3 regions of the Priestia sp. LL-8 genome follow, and region 1 is predicted to be linked to each of the others. Evidence: riboswitches for the same ligand, from Rfam matches in the RefSeq annotation. Region 1 holds a riboswitch; each other region holds the start of a gene.
What was found. Region 1 has a riboswitch for S-adenosylmethionine ahead of U9R83_RS24945 (methionine ABC transporter ATP-binding protein). Riboswitches for the same ligand answer to the same signal wherever they lie in the genome.

Region 2: another riboswitch for S-adenosylmethionine. It lies ahead of U9R83_RS07140 (trans-sulfuration enzyme family protein); the one in region 1 lies ahead of U9R83_RS24945 (methionine ABC transporter ATP-binding protein).
Region 3: another riboswitch for S-adenosylmethionine. It lies ahead of mtnK (S-methyl-5-thioribose kinase); the one in region 1 lies ahead of U9R83_RS24945 (methionine ABC transporter ATP-binding protein).

What each region holds. Positions count from the first base shown of each region.
Region 1 covers NZ_JAZAQH010000001.1:4,762,640-4,766,926, forward strand. Annotated here, with positions in the region: gene U9R83_RS24935 (MetQ/NlpA family ABC transporter substrate-binding protein) at 1-755, opposite strand, end outside; gene U9R83_RS24940 (methionine ABC transporter permease) at 773-1,441, opposite strand; gene U9R83_RS24945 (methionine ABC transporter ATP-binding protein) at 1,434-2,459, opposite strand; SAM riboswitch class I at 2,591-2,698, opposite strand; gene U9R83_RS24950 (thioredoxin family protein) at 2,879-3,178, opposite strand; gene U9R83_RS24955 (toprim domain-containing protein) at 3,193-3,543, opposite strand; gene U9R83_RS24960 (YusG family protein) at 3,725-3,970, opposite strand; gene gcvH (glycine cleavage system protein GcvH) at 4,050-4,287, opposite strand, start outside.
Region 2 covers NZ_JAZAQH010000001.1:1,406,221-1,410,507, reverse strand. Annotated here, with positions in the region: gene U9R83_RS07145 (trans-sulfuration enzyme family protein) at 1-963, opposite strand, end outside; gene U9R83_RS07140 (trans-sulfuration enzyme family protein) at 947-2,092, opposite strand; SAM riboswitch class I at 2,163-2,280, opposite strand; gene U9R83_RS07135 (hypothetical protein) at 2,447-3,109, opposite strand; gene U9R83_RS07130 (spore coat protein) at 3,179-4,240, opposite strand.
Region 3 covers NZ_JAZAQH010000001.1:1,244,687-1,248,973, reverse strand. Annotated here, with positions in the region: gene U9R83_RS06310 (pyridoxal phosphate-dependent aminotransferase) at 1-853, opposite strand, end outside; gene U9R83_RS06305 (carbon-nitrogen family hydrolase) at 965-1,747, shown strand; SAM riboswitch class I at 1,839-1,989, shown strand; gene mtnK (S-methyl-5-thioribose kinase) at 2,125-3,297, shown strand; gene mtnA (S-methyl-5-thioribose-1-phosphate isomerase) at 3,333-4,287, shown strand, end outside.

The DNA of each region.
Region 1 (4,287 bases):
AAAGCTTTCACTGTATCTTTATTTTCGTCACCTTTGTGAACCGTAATGATGTTTGCATATGGGTTATTTTCTTTGCTTTCCACTGCGATTGGATCTTTTACTGGATCTAAACCAGCATCGATAGCATAGTTAGCATTGATAACAACAGCGTCACCTTCATTGTTTTTGTACATTTGAGGTAACAATCCGCCTTCAACATCGGCTTTAAATTTTAAATTCTTAGGGTTTTCCACAATATCTTTAATTTGTGCGTCTGTTTTCTTTACGCCTGGTTTTAATTTGATCACGCCAGCTTTTTCAAAAATCGATAAAATACGTCCTTGCTCTGCTACTGCATCACGCATAATAACTGTGCCGTTTTTCGGAAGATCTTTTAAGCTTTTGTATTTTTTAGAGTAGATACCAATTGGTTCAATGTGAATGGCACCGGCACTTACAAAATCATACCCTTTTTCACCTTTATGATCTTTTAGCACTGAATTCATATAAGGAACGTGCTGGAAATAGTTTGCATCAATTTCATTGTTTGCAAGAGCTGTGTTCGGTAAGATGTAATCTTGGAATTTTTTAATTTCTAAGTCAATTCCTTGTTTTTCTAAAATCGGTTTTGCTTGTTCTAAAATTTCAGCATGAGGCGTATTAGATGCACCCACGACAATTTTCTTTTCATCTTTCGATCCATTGTTAGATCCACATGCAGCTAATCCTACTACTAGCGCAGATGTTAATGCTAAAGCTGAAAGCCATTTCTTCATAATAAATAGTCCTCCCTTTATCTTTTATCAATTTTTGCAGTAATCGCATCTCCAATAAGTTGGATAATAAATACAATAATCAAAATTAAGATCGTAGCGGCTAGCGTTACGTCATTATGACTGCGCTGGAATCCTTCTAAATATGCAAGGTTTCCAAGACCTCCAGCTCCAATCACACCCGCCATTGCCGTATAACCGACTAACGCAATGGTTGTTACTGTCAAACCGGAAATCAAAGCTGGCAGCGATTCAGGTAACAGCACTTTAAAGATAATAGTGCTTGTTGTTGCCCCCATTGATTTAGCAGCTTCAATAACACCTTTATCAATTTCACGCAGACCAATTTCTACAAGACGCGCGTAGAATGGTGCTGCTCCAACAATTAAAGCAGGTAACGCTGCGTTAGCGCCTAAAATACTTCCTACCAACGCTTTGGTAAATGGAATCAGTAAAACAATTAAAATAATGAATGGAATGGAACGAAAAATATTTACAACTGCTGACACAATGGCATATAAAGGTTTGTTTTGCCAAAGCTGTCCTTTGGACGTTAAAAATAAAAGCAACCCCAATAAAATACCTAGAACAAACGTGGCTATAACTGAAATAGCCGTCATATATAGTGTTTCATTTGTCGCTTGAATAAAATCATCTAAAATAACGTTTGGAAATAGTTTCTCAAGCATTTGTCATTACCTCCACTTCTACCTGCTGCTCATGAATGTATGCAATGACTTTTTCAACTTCTGTTAATTCTCCGTCTAAATGAACGAACAACGTTCCGTATGAACCTGTTTGTGTATGAGAAATCTTTCCTTGCAAAATATTAATCGTTACATCAAACTGTTTTAAAATCGTTGTAATGAGCGGTTGCTCTGCTTTTCCGCCAACAAACGTCAGCTGAATAATTTGCCCGCTTGGATATAGCTCTTTTACTTGTTCAATTGTTTCAAACGTTTCTTCTGGTTCAGAAATCTGTTGAACGAATCGTTTTGTAATCGGCTGCTTAGGTTTTCTGAATACTTCTAGCACTTGTCCTTCTTCTACCACTGCTCCATTTTCCATAACGGCTACTCGATGACAAATTTTACGAATGACGTGCATTTCATGAGTAATCAATACGATGGTCAACCCAAGCTTTTCATTAATATCTACTAACAGATCTAAAATGGAATCTGTCGTTTGTGGATCAAGCGCTGATGTTGCTTCATCACACAGCAATACTTTTGGATTATTCGCTAGCGCTCGAGCAATCCCAACACGCTGTTTTTGTCCACCGCTAAGCTGTGATGGATAAGCATCTTCACGCCCTTCAAGTCCGACCAGCTTAATGAGCTCGTCTACTCGTTTCATTCTTTTTTCTTTTGAAATCCCTGCTATTTCTAACGGAAAGGCAATATTTTCTCTCACCGTACGTGACCACAAGATATTAAAGTGCTGAAATACCATACTAATTTCTTGTCTAGCTTTTCTGAGTTTTCCGCCTTTAATTTTTCCAATATCATTACCTGCTACTTCGACCGTTCCTGTCGTTGGTGTTTCTAATCCATTTAGCAAGCGAATTAAAGAGCTTTTCCCCGCTCCGCTGTAACCAATAATTCCGTAAATTTCACCTTGGTTAACGGTTAGATTCACATTGTCAACAGCTGTTACTCGACCGCTTTTAGCCTGATAAATTTTTGTAACGTCTGTTAATGTAATCATATTTCTTCACCTTCTTTAGTAAAAACTTGATTATGTTAGGTTGCCCTATAGAATGAAAAAGCCGTAAAACATTTTTCCCCATCAAAAAAGCCTCTCTGCGCATGACAGAAAGGCTCGATATTTAATCCTTTCTCTCATCTTTCAAAGCGCATAGCTTTGCAGGAATTGGCACCATTTCAGTTAGTCTGACGGTTGCCGGGTTTCACAGGGCTCAGTCCCTCCACCTCTCTTGATAAGAGTTCGCAACAATTATTTTGTTTTTGGGAAATATTCATTCATTTATGAACATTCATGAGTGTGATTTTAGCATGTGTCAGATAGGCTGTCAACAGATTTTACCCTTGGGATAATATCCCAAGATTTCAACAGCCCCAACGGTTCGCTCTCTTTCCATTTCTTCATTTTAAACAAACGTTTGATTATCGAAGTTCTTCAAGCACGTGCTCGATGGAATGAAACGCATAAAGTTTTTTTATCATTTCGCCATTTTTCACTTCAATCAAACAAGGTACACTTTCAATGGAAAATAACTCTGCTTTTGAAGGCATATAATTTAAATTGCTCATTCCGATGGTTACATCCGGCAGCATCGCTTCTGCCACGGTTAACATTTTTTTTGCCAGCTGACACGTTCCGCAAAAAGGCGTATGGAAAAAGATAAAGGCTCTTTCTCCTTCTTTTAACTGATCATCAAGCTGTTTTTCGCTCCATTCTTGCATGTTGCTCATTCCTTTTATGTTAAAAATTCTGCATTAACATCGATATTGGCACTCAGTAATACTGTTGCTATGTGATGTCTAGGGGCGGCAGCAACTTCTCGGTACATTTTATCAATATATAAATGCTCTGCTTCCGGAAGCTCTCGTTTAAATTGTTTTCTCAGCTTATTCCCTGAATCATCAGAGTCAACGAGTATGTATACCTCTTTGTTAAACGTACAGTCAATAATTTCATCCAGCTTTGATAAACTAATCGTACCGTTTGTACAAATAATTTCAATTGGTTCTCGAATGATATCTTGAATACGCTTTTTATCTGATTTTCCTTCGACAATAATTACTTTTTCAATTTCAATTAGCCCCATTTTCATCACCCGTAATCGTCAGTTGTATAGTAACATCATTTCTTTATGCTATACAATATTCGTTAATGTATCACAGTTCACCTGTTTTTTAAAAGAAATTTGCAAGAAAGAACTCTTTTAAAAGGCAGTTTAGGCCATATTATTTCCATAAAACAAGAAAAACAGCGGCAGTTGCCACTGTTTAGCACCATCCTGCTTCTTCGTCGCAGTCTGTATATTTTTGCGTTTCACCTTGTTTTTGTACGTCCGCATATTGATAGAACTTATTATTTTCTTGCGAATATCCTTCTTCAAAGCGGTATTCATTGCCGCTTGTCCCATAACTAACTTCACCAATTGGCTGCTTATCAACATATAATTTCATACCGCCGTCATGAAATTTAGCTGTAACGCGATCTGTAACGTCCATTTTTTGTTTTTCAAACATAAAAAGACACTCCTTTAGCTTGTTTACTAATAGAGTGTCCAGTCAAAAACTTTTCATAAAGACAATTTATGGAGGAGTATTATCCTTCGTTTGTCATTTCTTCGTATTGCTCTGCTGTCATCAGCTTGTCTACTTGAGAAGCATCAGATGGTTTGATTGTAATCATCCATGCTTCTTCGTATGGAGATTCATTAACAAGTTCAGGGCTATCGCCTAAGTTGTCGTTTACTGCTACAACTTCACCGCTAATTGGTGCATAAAGCTCAGAAACTGTTTTTACTGATTCAACGCTACCAAACGGCTCGTCAGCTTCTACT
Region 2 (4,287 bases), 3.4 Mb from region 1:
GACTCCTTGCAAAATATGTCGTGCTACTTTTTCATCCTGTACTTGGAAAGAAATCATAGCTCCGTATCCATTTGCTTGTTCTGAAATCAGTTTGTGGTCTGGATGACTTTTTAAGCCCGGGTAGTATACACGGCTCACTAGTGATTGTTCTTCAAGCCACTTGGCAAACTGCAGTGCTGTTTTTAACTGCTGATCTAAACGAACTTTTAATGTCTTAATTCCTCGAAGCAGTAAAAAACAATCCTGTGGCCCCAAGATAGCACCAAAAGCATTTTGTACAAACTTTACTTCTTCTGCTAGCTTTTCATCGCTTACTACAACTAAACCGCCAATGACGTCACTGTGGCCGCTGATATATTTTGTAGCACTATGAATCACAATATTTACACCAAGGTCAATCGGCTGCTGTAGATAAGGTGTTAAAAACGTGTTATCCACAATTGTAAGAAGATTGCGCTCCTTCGCCAAACTTGCTACTGCTTTAATATCGGTTACCTGTAAAAATGGATTTGAAGGGCTTTCGATATAAATAGCCTTCGTATCTTTTGTAATAGCTTCTTCTACTTTCTCAACCTTCGTTGTATCAACAAAAGTTGTTTTGATACCAAACTTTGAAAATAATCGTGTTAATACACGATATGTTCCGCCGTACGTATCGTGTGAAACTAAAATTTCATCCCCTGATTCAAAAATAGATAACACCGATGAGATAGCAGCCATACCTGATGAAAAAGCAAAACCAGCGTACCCATTTTCTAGCTGAGCAATGGTATTTTCTAAAGCCTCACGAGTTGGATTTCCTGAACGAGAATAGTCATAACGGCCGTTGTTCGTCTCATCTTCTTGGTTAAATGTAGATACCTGATAAATAGGTACGTTAACCGCTCCAAAATGACCGTCAATTCCTGTATTTGCATGAATTAAGTTCGTACCAAATCTATGTTTATTATTGTTGGTATGCATCAAATGCCTCCTTCAAATCTTTAATTAAATCATCTGCGTGCTCAATTCCAACTGATAATCGCAGTAAACAGTTTGTTACTCCGACACGATTTCTAATTTCTTCCGGAATATCAGCGTGTGTTTGACGAGCTGGGAATGTCATTAAACTTTCCACGCCTCCTAAGCTTTCTGCAAATGTAATAACTTTGACATTTTCTAAAAGTACTGACACGATGTCAGGGTGTGAGACAGCAAAAGAAATCATGCCTCCAAATCCAGTTGCTTGTTTCTTCATGATTTCATAGCCTGGATGTGTTTCAAGACCAGGGTAATACACTTTTTCCACGAGATCGTGAGCAGTAAGCCAATTTGCAATTTTCAGTGCGTTTTCGTTATGCTTTTCCATCCGAAGCGCTAGCGTCTTAACACCGCGTAATAACAACCAGCTATCCTGTGGACCTAAGATTGCCCCAGCTGCATTTTGATAAAAACGAATTTTCTCTCCTAAGCTACTACATCGAGCCACTACAAGACCAGCAACTACATCATTATGGCCCCCAATGTATTTACTTGCACTATGTATCACAATATCTGCTCCAAGCTCTAAAGGACGCTGATAGTAAGGGGACATGAAGGTATTGTCAACGATAGTAAGCAAATCATGCTGTTTAGCTAACGCAATTGCTTCTGGCAAATCAGTCACGTGCATCATTGGATTTGTAGGTGTTTCAATAAATAAAGCTTTCGTGTTGGGACGAAGCGCATCTTTTACTTGCTCGAGATGGGCTGTGTTGACGTACGAAACAGTAATTCCTTGCTCTGAAAAGATTTCATTTAGTACTCGGTACGTTCCTCCATATAAATCCTCTGATACAATTAAATGATCTCCGTTTTTAAATAGTGCTAAAACTGACATTACACCCGCCATTCCTGAAGCGAATGCTACTCCTACCTCTCCTTTTTCTAAAGCAGCAATTGCTTCTTCCAATGCTGTACGAGTAGGGTTTGCCGTACGTGCATAGTCAAATCCTGTACTTTGCCCTAAAGCAGGATGAGCAAATGTTGATGCTTGGTAAATGGGTGTTGTAATAGAACCTGTTGAAGGGTCACGACCTACTCCTGAACGAACTAATAAAGTTTCAATTTTCATCTATTTCTCTCCTTAACTCAAAATAAAAACACTCTTCACAGATGAAAGAGTGTTCGTTTATACACGATTTCTCTCATCTGTTAGAACAATACTGATGTTCCACAGGAATTAGCACCGTTCAAATGAATGTTTCATTTGATGGTTGCCGGGCATCGCAGGGCCAGTCCCTCCGCCACTCTTGATAAGAGTTCTATATAATTGTTGGTGGTTAACGTTTGTTGTTACTAACTTTAATAAAGATTTTCTTTATTGTCAACATAATTTTCTAAAAAATTTAAATCATCTTATTTGTTTATTCAATATACTTGTCCTGATAAGGACATAAAAAAAGAGACGACAGCGAGGTCTCTTTTTCTAAGGCAAGTGCACAGATTTTACGTGAGCTAACTTCCAATACATACTTTCTCCATTTGCCGTAATCAGTTCAACAATATTATTAGAAACTTCTTTAAGTACGCCAATCTTTTCTGATTGATCCCCTAAATCTAATACGACCAGTTGATTTTCATATTTTTTAAGCTGCTCTTCAAAATTTCTGACAAAAGGTGCAGAGGCAGGCCTTACTGGGAGCTCTTTGTCACTTAAAGAATAAGGGGTTAACTCATTACTGTAAGGGGTAAGCCATTTCAAATGATGCAGAGAAACAAAGACATTTTTATACACTGGAGAATAAAACACAAGATAATCATTCAGCACGCTTGTGATATAGCCGTGCAATGATTTCCCTCCTGTTACATAAATTTCAATAAACTTCCCTTTTGCCTGCTGTAAAATATTACGATAAGAAATCCGCTGACTTTCTTCTATTAAGTTCTCTTCTATTTCACGTAAAACCGTATAGTCTTCTTCCGATACTTCCCGCAAACGATGCATGTGTAAAAGAGGAATATACAAATAATCATGTCCATTATACAAAACCATAATATCTAATCCAAGATCAATAAGTCTGCCAACAAATGTCGTTTTACCTGAAATATCCAACTCCACAATTTTATTGATATAATGATTCATACTCATTCTGATTCTCCTCCTTTTTCTTATATGATAGAAAAGGTGCTTTATAAGCACCTTTTATGTTCCATTTCATCATGCTTTCCAACGATAATTTTTCGTTTTAATAACTTTCTCGGCCGGTGCTGAAGAGCGTGAACCCGTACGGCGTCCTCGAGAGCGATCGTCTGTGCGACCTCCTGTACGTCTTCCTGTACGGTCTCCTGTGCGACCTCCTGTACGTCTTCCTGTACGGCCTCCCGTACGGCCTCCTGTACGTTCTTCTGTAGATTCTGCAGCTTCAGTTTCTCCATTTTCTTCTGTTTGCTCGTTATTTTGATTGTTGTCGTTTTGCTTAAAAGCTCCTTTTGCTCCTACACAAATGGTTTTAACGTGTCTTGGCTGTAAGCGTAATACTTGATTGTTCTGAACAAGTGTAAATGTGCCGTTTCGACTTTGTACTAACACGCCCTCTACCGCTTCAGGTCCTCCATTATTGATTGATACCCATTTATGAGAAAGGTGTGCAAACAGATCGTTGAAACTCTTGGATTTCATATATTCTGGTTCTTGACTCACGGAGAGTTCATTTACAGATTGAGTAGTTTGATCTCCATTGTTGTTTTGATATTCACTTACACTCTTAACGTGGTCAGTGTTAATATAGATGATACCGTCATCCTCTGTGAGTAATACTATATAAGCAGATTCAAATGAACCTAAGACATCAAGAAGCTGACCTGCTTTTTTCTCAGGTCCACCTTGATTAACCTGCACATATTTAGTTTTCATTAATGATAAAGTTCCAGCAAAAGTTTTTCCTCGATATAATTCTAAGTCTGCACTAATTCCTGTAAACGTTTGTGCCGAATTTGACATAGTATCTTCAGTAATACTTTTTACATGCGCTAAGTGATAATATACAAGTGTATATTCTTGTTGATTATTATTTTGGTTGTTTTGGTTGTTTTGGTTGTTTTGGTTGTTTTGGTTGTTATTTTCACCATTATTGTTATTGTTGCTTTCTACTGCTAAGATTAAATAATCTGATTGCACGTCAACCAAATAACCCGTTTTAGATTCAGGTCCTCCACGATAAACGGTCACCACTCTTCCTTTTAGGGGTTTGAAGTGAGAAGAATAGCCTTTATCAGGCATTTGTATATTTCGACTGCGTTTTTGGCTTGATTTTTGGCTCGGATTTT
Region 3 (4,287 bases), 3.5 Mb from region 1:
CTACGGCGGCTGCCTCTTGAATCGCCCCAAAGAGACTGACATACATATGATCTTGAAGAAGATTAATAGCTTCTACTACACTTTCATTTCCTACAGCAAATCCAACTCGCCATCCCGCCATGTTATACGTTTTAGAAAGAGTATAAATTTCAATTCCCGTCTCTTTTGCACCAGGAGTCTGTAAAAAGCTGATTGGCTTTTTACCATCAAATCCAATTGCTCCGTAGGCAAAGTCGTGTACCACACAAATATCGTGCTTGGCAGCAAACGCCACGGTGTTTTCAAAAAATTCTGCCGTTGCCACTGCACCAGTAGGATTATTCGGATAGTTTAAAAACATGAGCTTTGCCTGTTCTTTAGCACTTTCACTTATCTCTTCGTATACGGGTAGAAAATGATTTTCAGCCGTGAGCGGCATCACTTCCATCTTGGCTTTTGCAAGCTCTACTCCAGACCAGTAATCAGGATATCCAGGATCCGGAACCAGCACTGTATCTCCAGGGTTTAATAAGCACTGCGGGATTTCAACAAGTCCACCCTTCCCGCCAAACAAAATAGCTACTTCTTTTTCGGGATCCACATCAACCCCGTATTCTCGCTTATAAAAAGTCGCAACGGCCTCTTTCAAAAACTGATGCCCCCGAAATGGAGAATATTTATGATGCATAGGATTAGCACTTGCTTTTTGCAGTGTTTCTACAATATGTGAAGGAGTAGGCTGATCAGGATTTCCCTGCCCTAAGTTAATAACGTCGTGCCCTTGGGCCATTACTTTTCCTACCTTGCCTACAAGTGATGCAAAAAATTGTTTTGGTAAACTTTTCAATAGTTCCGATTGCTCAAATTGTTTCATCATCGCACACCTTCTCAAAAAATTCTTGAAATTCTAGTCACAAATAATATATTGTAATACTCAACTTGTAAAGTCATTTTTTTCAACTACTAAAAAAGGACGGATGATAAAGTGAGTGTAAAAATTACGTGTTTGCAACTTGATATTGCGTTTGGAAACCCAACTAAAAACCGAAAATATATTCAACAAAAAATGACAGAAGCGCTGCAAGAAAAACCTGATATCCTGGTGCTTCCTGAGCTATGGGATACAGCTTATGATTTGACGCGACTAGACGAAATTGCAGATGATGAAGGACAGCAGGCCAAGCAATTAATCTCTCAGTTTGCCAAAACGAACGAAGTAAATATTGTGGCAGGTTCGATCGCGAAAAAAACAGAGCAAGGCGTCACGAATACAATGTATATTTTTGACCGAAAAGGTCGTGAAGTATCACAATACAGTAAACTGCACTTGTTTAAATTAATGGATGAGCACCTCTATCTAGAAGCAGGAACGGCAAAAAATCTTTTTACACTTGAACAGTCTTTATGCGCAGGAGTTATTTGTTACGATATTCGTTTTCCAGAATGGATTCGGGTTCATACTAGCAGCGGAGCAGAAGTCTTGTTTGTTGTCGCTCAGTGGCCGGCTCCAAGACTTGCCCACTGGAAAGCACTGCTCATTAGCCGCGCAATCGAAAATCAATGCTATGTAGTCGCGTGTAATCGTGTAGGCCAAGATCCTAATAATACATTTGCCGGACATTCCTTAGTCATCGATCCTTGGGGAGAAATAATCGCTGAAGCTGGCGATAGCGAAGAACTTTTAAGTGCTGACGTTAACCTGGAACTTGTAAAAGAAATTCGCAAACAAATTCCTGTCTTTACAGATCGCCGCACAGAATTTTATTAATTATGTATTGACAGCCGTTTTTTTGCATGATACGATTTTCACCAGATATCATAAAATATTCAAACAAATCAAAATTGAATAAGTAATCGTACTCTTATCAAGAGTTGGCTGAGGGATTTGGCCCTGTGAAGCCCAGCAACCGACCGTCATTCCATCCTAAGGTGGATCACACCCGTAAAACATGTTTTACAAAGGCACGGTGCTAATTCCAACAGAAAGTAATTCTTTCTGGCAGATAAGAGGTTTGAACACTACAATCAAGCCTCTTTCCAACGAAAGAGGCTTTTATATTTTCTAAAATTATAAAAGCCTCCATATATTCTTAAACCTATTAACTTAGTAAACAAATCAGTTTAATAAACTATGGAGGGATTCCGATGTCAACAATAAAAACAGAGAAATATCAGCCATTAACAGAAATTTCAGCAATCAAACTTGTGAAAAAGCTAGGTCTTTTTGATGCCACAGAAGCACTGACTGCCCGTGAAATCGGTGACGGCAACTTAAATCTCGTCTTTCACATCATAAATGATCAAACGAATAAATCCATTATCGTCAAACAAGCACTTCCTTATGCAAAAGTTGTAGGCGAGAGCTGGCCTCTATCCTTGAACCGTGCCACAATTGAAAGCAATGCGCTCAAGCAATTCGGTGCATTTACGCCAGAACTTGTGCCCGCTGTTCATTACCACGATGAAACGCTTGCTGTTACGGTCATGGAAGATCTGTCTCATTTAACGATTTCTCGCGCCGGACTTATTCAAGGTGAAAGTTACCCTCTGCTCTCACAGCATATCGGTTCTTTTTTGGGACATATTGCGTTCAAAACGTCTGATTTTGCCTTAAAGCCTCAGGATAAAAAAGAAGAAGTTGTCAAGTATAGCAACCCAGACTTATGCAATATTACGGAAGATTTAGTTTTTACAGATCCTTTTTTTGATATTGATACAAATGAATTTGAAAAAGCGCTGCGTCCTGATGTAGAAGAATTGTGGAATGATAGTGATGTAAAATTACAAGCAGCGAAATTAAAATATAAATTTTTAACAAATGCCCAAACGCTCATTCACGGTGATTTACATACAGGCAGCATCTTTGCTAGCAGTCAAGAAACGAAAGTGATTGATCCAGAGTTTGCTTTTTACGGTCCGTTTGGATTCGATTTAGGGCAATTTGTTGCGAATTTATTTTTAAATGCTCTTTCTCGAGAAACAAATCGCGAACCGCTATTCGCACACATTACAAACACATGGAACGTATTCAAAGATACCTTTACTGCGCTTTGGCATTCTGAAAACACTGAACCTTTTGCTAAAGATGAGCGCTTATTACATGAAATTTTAACGCAAACGTGGCAGGATGCTGTTGGATATGCAGGATGTGAAATCATTCGACGTACGATTGGCTTAGCTCACGTGGCGGACTTAGACGAAATTTCTTCTGAAGAAAGAAAAATTAACGCTAAACGTACTGCGTTAAAAATTGGACGCTATTTGCTTCTGCACCAACAAGACGTTTCACCAAATGAATTCGAACATTTACTTCGATAACGAATAATGTACACAATGAAAGGATCGGTATCAGCATGACAAATACACTATCACTTCCGCGCTCAGTGGAATGGAATGAATCATATATTACTTTATTAGATCAGCAGCAGCTTCCTGGCAAAGTCGAGTATATTAAGCTGCAAACCATTAAAGACGTATGGGATGCTATCACTACCTTGAAAGTACGCGGAGCTCCTGCAATTGGCATTACGGCGGCTTTTGGTCTTGCTCTTTCTGCGCTTAGCTATGACACAGATTCAGTCAAGGAATTTAACAAAAAGCTAGCTCTTGATCAACAGTATTTAGCTAGTTCACGCCCCACTGCCGTCAATTTATTTTGGGCACTAGAACGCGTAGCGAAAAGCGCTGAATCCGCTTCGTCCGTTAATGAAGCTAAAACAAAAGTTGTTCATGAAGCTATTCAAATTCAAGTAGAAGATGAAGAAACGTGCTACCGAATTGGCGATCATGCTCTATCTTTATTCAAAAAGAAAGATAAAATCATGACCATATGTAATGCTGGTTCAATTGCTACCGCTTATTACGGAACAGCATTAGCACCTTTTCACTTGTCTAAACAGCGGGATATTCCGCTTGAAGTGTTTGCCTGTGAAACAAGACCCGTACTTCAAGGTTCCCGCTTAACCGCATGGGAACTTCAGCAGTCGGGAGTAGACGTTACGCTGATTACGGATAATATGGCCGCTCATACGATTAAAACAAAAGGAATCAATGGAATTATTGTAGGAGCTGATCGTATTGCAGCGAATGGCGATACGGCTAACAAAATTGGAACGTACGGACTTGCTCTTTTAGCGAAAGCATTCGGTATTCCATTTTACGTAGCAGCGCCGCAGTCCACATTTGATTTATCTATTCAAGACGGAAGCAGCATCCCTATTGAAGAACGTTCACCTAAAGAAGTAACGCACATTGGAGATACGCAAATTGCTCCAGACGGAATCTCTGTGTACAATCCAGCTTTTGATG